2 regions of the Paenibacillus sp. CAA11 genome follow, and region 2 is predicted to be linked to the other one. Evidence: riboswitches for the same ligand, from Rfam matches in the RefSeq annotation. Region 2 holds a riboswitch; the other holds the start of a gene.
What was found. Region 2 has a riboswitch for glycine ahead of gcvT (glycine cleavage system aminomethyltransferase GcvT). Riboswitches for the same ligand answer to the same signal wherever they lie in the genome.
Positions count from the first base shown of each region.

Region 1: linked by a shared signal. The riboswitch ahead of DCC85_RS22075 (amino acid permease) and the one ahead of gcvT (glycine cleavage system aminomethyltransferase GcvT) in region 2 are both predicted to bind glycine.

Region 1 covers NZ_CP028922.1:4,735,632-4,737,835, reverse strand. The annotation lists gene araA (L-arabinose isomerase) at 1-483, shown strand, start outside; glycine riboswitch at 823-902, shown strand; gene DCC85_RS22075 (amino acid permease) at 1,037-2,204, shown strand, end outside.
Region 2 covers NZ_CP028922.1:2,708,947-2,711,150, forward strand. The annotation lists gene gcvH (glycine cleavage system protein GcvH) at 7-399, opposite strand; glycine riboswitch at 660-773, shown strand; glycine riboswitch at 777-886, shown strand; gene gcvT (glycine cleavage system aminomethyltransferase GcvT) at 999-2,126, shown strand; gene gcvPA (aminomethyl-transferring glycine dehydrogenase subunit GcvPA) at 2,123-2,204, shown strand, end outside.

The DNA.
Region 1 (2,204 bases), 2.0 Mb from region 2:
GACCGCCTGCTGAAGGTGATGAGCCATAATGAGTCCACGGGCTTCATGGAGGATTACACTTATGAGTTAGCTGCAGGTCAGGAAGCTATCCTGCAATCCCATATGCTCGAAGTGGACCCAAGCTTGGCTAGCAACAAACCCAAAATCATCGTATCTCCACTAGGAATCGGCGACCGCGAAGACCCAGCGCGTCTGGTCTTTGACGGTAAAGCAGGAGACGGTGTAGTGGTATCCATGGCTGACTTCGGCACGCATTACAAGCTGTTGATCAACGAAGTTACTGCATTTGAACCAACCGTTCCAGCACCAAAATTGCCAGTGGCCCGCGTGCTTTGGGAAGTGAAGCCAAACTTCCAGGATGGAGTAAAAGCCTGGATTGAGAACGGCGGCGGTCACCATACCGTAGTCTCACTGAACCTGACAACAGATCAAATTGTGACCTATGCAAAGCTGGTTAATCTGGAATACGTAGTGATTAAGTAAGGCAGCTATCTGGGCGTAAACCTAAGCCTTTTGATTTGCCTATACGATTTGAGGCCGGGGTTCTTACTCCGGCCTTTTCCTACTCCTACTATAGACGAGAGCCATTGCTTTATGAATTTTGAGACGGCTGCTGTGTTGTAAGCTTGAGATGCTTCGTGATTTGTTCTTCGTGATGTCTGTCATGATTAATAGGTGAGTGCCGAATTGAAATCAGTGGCATTTATTACTGTTGACAAAATATTTGACCAGGATTAGTATTAATAAAAATATTTGCAAGCCGGTAAAATTTAAAATTGAATATGATTACAAGCTATGATTGCTATGGATCACACTATAGCAGGAGCAGCTTCTGGAGAGACTGCGGGGTTCCGCAGCGCCGAAGGGTTCACAATCTCAGGCAAAAGGACAGAAGAGTATTAAATAATTTTTTGTTATGACTTTCTTATTTGGACATAGCAAACCTTTATTTATTATTCTTATGGACCAGGAGATTGGAGCGCATCCAATCTCTTTTTTTATTGCATTTCATTCGCTTTGATAAGGGGGAGTTCGTGTGGCACATCAAGAATTACAGAGAAATTTAAAAAATCGGCACGTGCAGCTCATTGCTATTGGCGGTACTATTGGTACCGGGTTGTTCTTAGGATCAGGCAAAGCCATACAGCTGGCAGGGCCCTCCATCATCTTTGCTTATCTCATCGTAGGGATGGCCGTTTTCTTTGTGATGAGAGCGCTGGGAGAGCTTCTGCTGTCCAAGGCCGGTTATCAATCGTTTACAGACATTGCCGAAGACTATCTTGGACCGCGTGCAGCGTTCGTAACCGGATGGACCTATTGGTTCTGCTGGATTATGACGGCCATGGCTGACGTTATTGCTGTCGGGGTATATACACAATATTGGTTCGATATTCCGCAATGGGTCCCTGCAGTCATCTGCTTAATCGTCCTATTAGGGCTCAACCTATTAACGGTTAAAAATTTCGGGGAATTGGAGTTTTGGTTTGCCTTAATCAAGGTAGTGACGATTCTCGCCCTGATTGCCATTGGCGTGATTTTGCTGGTGGTAGGGTTCAAAACGGATACAGGAGAGGTCACTTTAAAGAATATCTGGGCGCATGGCGGAATGTTTCCGAACGGGATCTCGGGTTTCTTGCTTTCGTTCCAAATGGTGGTGTTCGCCTATGTCGGTGTAGAACTGGTGGGGGTATCGGCCGCAGAAACATCCAGTCCGGAGAAGAATATCCCGTCGGCTATTAATAAAATTCCATTAAGAATTCTATTCTTCTACATTGGTGCACTGATTGTCCTGTTATGCATTAATCCATGGACAGAGCTAAGTCCGGCTGAAAGTCCTTTTGTAAAAACGTTCAGTCTGGTGGGGATTCCGATTGCCGCAGGCATCATTAACTTTGTTGTATTAACCTCGGCCGCTTCCGCTAGTAACAGCGGATTGTTCTCAACAAGCCGGAGCCTATATAATTTAAGCAGGAACAACCAGGCTCCAGCATCTTTAGCAAAATTGAATAAGAATCATGTACCTGGTAATGCGTTGCTGGTATCCACCCTTGTTCTATCGGTAGGGGCGCTGCTGAGCAAGCTGATTCCGGAGCAAGCTTTTGGCATTGTGACCACCATTAGCGCCATTTGCTTCATATGGGTATGGGGTGTCATTCTCGTCTGCCATGTGAAGTATAAGAAGACACAGCCGCATTTACACGAAA
Region 2 (2,204 bases):
CAGCAATTATTCCTCTGTATGCTTACGGTAAGCTTCTTCGTTCAGCAGCTTTCCTAGCGCATGACTACTATCTTCCGACAGACGAATTTCCACCATCCATCCAGCACCGTAAGGGTCATTATTTACGAGCTCTGGTGCACTTTCAAGCTCCCCATTAATTGCGGTCACATGCCCGCTGACCGGAGTGAACAAATCGGATACGGTCTTTACAGATTCAATCGTGCCGATCCCGTCTTCCGCCTCAACCTTGGTGTCAATGTCAGGCAGCTCTACGAATACAATATCCCCAAGCCGGTGCTGTGCAAAATCCGTAATTCCGATCCGTACACTGCCATTCCCCAAATCCTGAACCCATTCATGCTCTTCACTATACCAAAGTCCGCTCTTCACTTCACTCATCGCTCGTCTCCCACTCCAATCCCTAAAATTTCATCCCAATATGGTGGTGTCATATTTACTCTAACAGCCTCCGATTACAAGTCTAGATTATTCATTCAGAAGGCAAATGTCAATATACCTCACACCTTTATTGCGATATTTGGGAAATCATAGATAATTTAATTATAGAAAGCGCTACCGAAATATTCAATTAAAATTTTTATGACAAATTAGTTGACATACATGCTCTCTTCACGTATTAATGGACTTATGAAGAGCGGGTGAACGTAAAGGGAGAGATTACCCTATTAATTTGTATGAGGTAACGCCGAAGGAGCAAGCTATCCCTTCCTTGGGATTGTGAATCTCTCAGGCAAAAGGACCTTTACCGGACGCATCTCTGGAGAGCATTTGGCCATATCGTCGTTAGGGCCAAATCACCCAAGGGGAAACGCGCTGCATCAGATGAAGGTGCATTTGCGGCAACTCTCAGGTACCGAGGACAGAGCCTTCGAAGGACGAATCGCATAAAAGCCGGTAGCCCCGGCATTTTGCGATCTCTTCTTTCGCTGCCTGTCCTTTTTTGGCGTACTATCACATTGATTAAGAGGTGATTTCATTTGTCAGATCTGCAAAGAACCCCGCTTTACCCATGCTACGCTACCTTCCCGGGTGTTAGATGCATCGATTTTGGGGGCTGGGAGCTTCCCGTTCAATTCGAAGGCATTCAGAAAGAGCATGAGGCTGTTCGTAAACGTGCAGGGTTATTCGATGTGTCTCATATGGGTGAGTTTCTCCTTCAAGGCCCTGGCGCGCTAGCATTTATTCAGCAAATGACTACGAACGATGCGGCCTCCCTGCAAATCGGAGCGGCCCAATATACTTTGATGTGCTATCCGGATGGCGGCGTTGTGGATGACCTGCTTGTATATCGGCTGGCCGAGCAGCAATTTATGCTCGTTGTGAATGCCTCCAACCTCGCCAAGGATTGGGAATGGCTGCAACAACATCTATCTGAGGAAGTCTATCTGACGAACATCTCTGATCAAACGGCCCTCCTCGCGCTTCAAGGACCTTTGGCCGCCGACATTCTGGTAAGCGCTGCTGGGAAGGAGCCGTCTAAGCTTGCCCCTTTCAGATTTATCCAACATGTGCAGCTTTTCGGGGCCGAGGCGCTCATTTCTCGTACCGGTTATACCGGAGAAGACGGCTTCGAGCTGTATCTTCCTGCAGAGAACGCCGCAGCCGTCTGGAACGGCCTGCTTGAAATCGGCAGCAAGCACGGGTTACAGCCTGCGGGGCTTGGAGCCCGCGACACTCTTCGCTTCGAGGCCAAGCTGCCGCTTTACGGGCAAGAACTGTCCAGCACAATCTCTCCGCTTGAAGCCGGTGTCGGCTTCTTCGTGAAGCTGGACAAAGGCGATTTCATCGGCCGCGATGCGCTGGCTGCTCAGAAGAATGCTGGCCCTCCCCGCAAGCTGGTCGGGGTTGAAATGATAGACCGGGGCATTCCGCGGAGTCATTATCCCGTCTATTCCAGTGGTGTTCGCATTGGTGAGGTAACCACTGGAACACAGTCTCCTACGCTAAAGCGTAATTTAGGGCTTGCTCTAATTGACAGCCGTTATGCCTCGTTGGGAACACCGGTCGAGGTAGAAATCCGGGGCAAGCGCCTTCAAGCCCAAGTTATTAAGACTCCTTTTTATAAACGACAACCATCCCCTCCAAAAGGAGCTGAACCGTCATGATCAAACACCACTATTTGCCGATGACAGAAGAATCTCAGGCAGAAATGCTAGCTACCGTTGGCGTCAATTCTATGGACG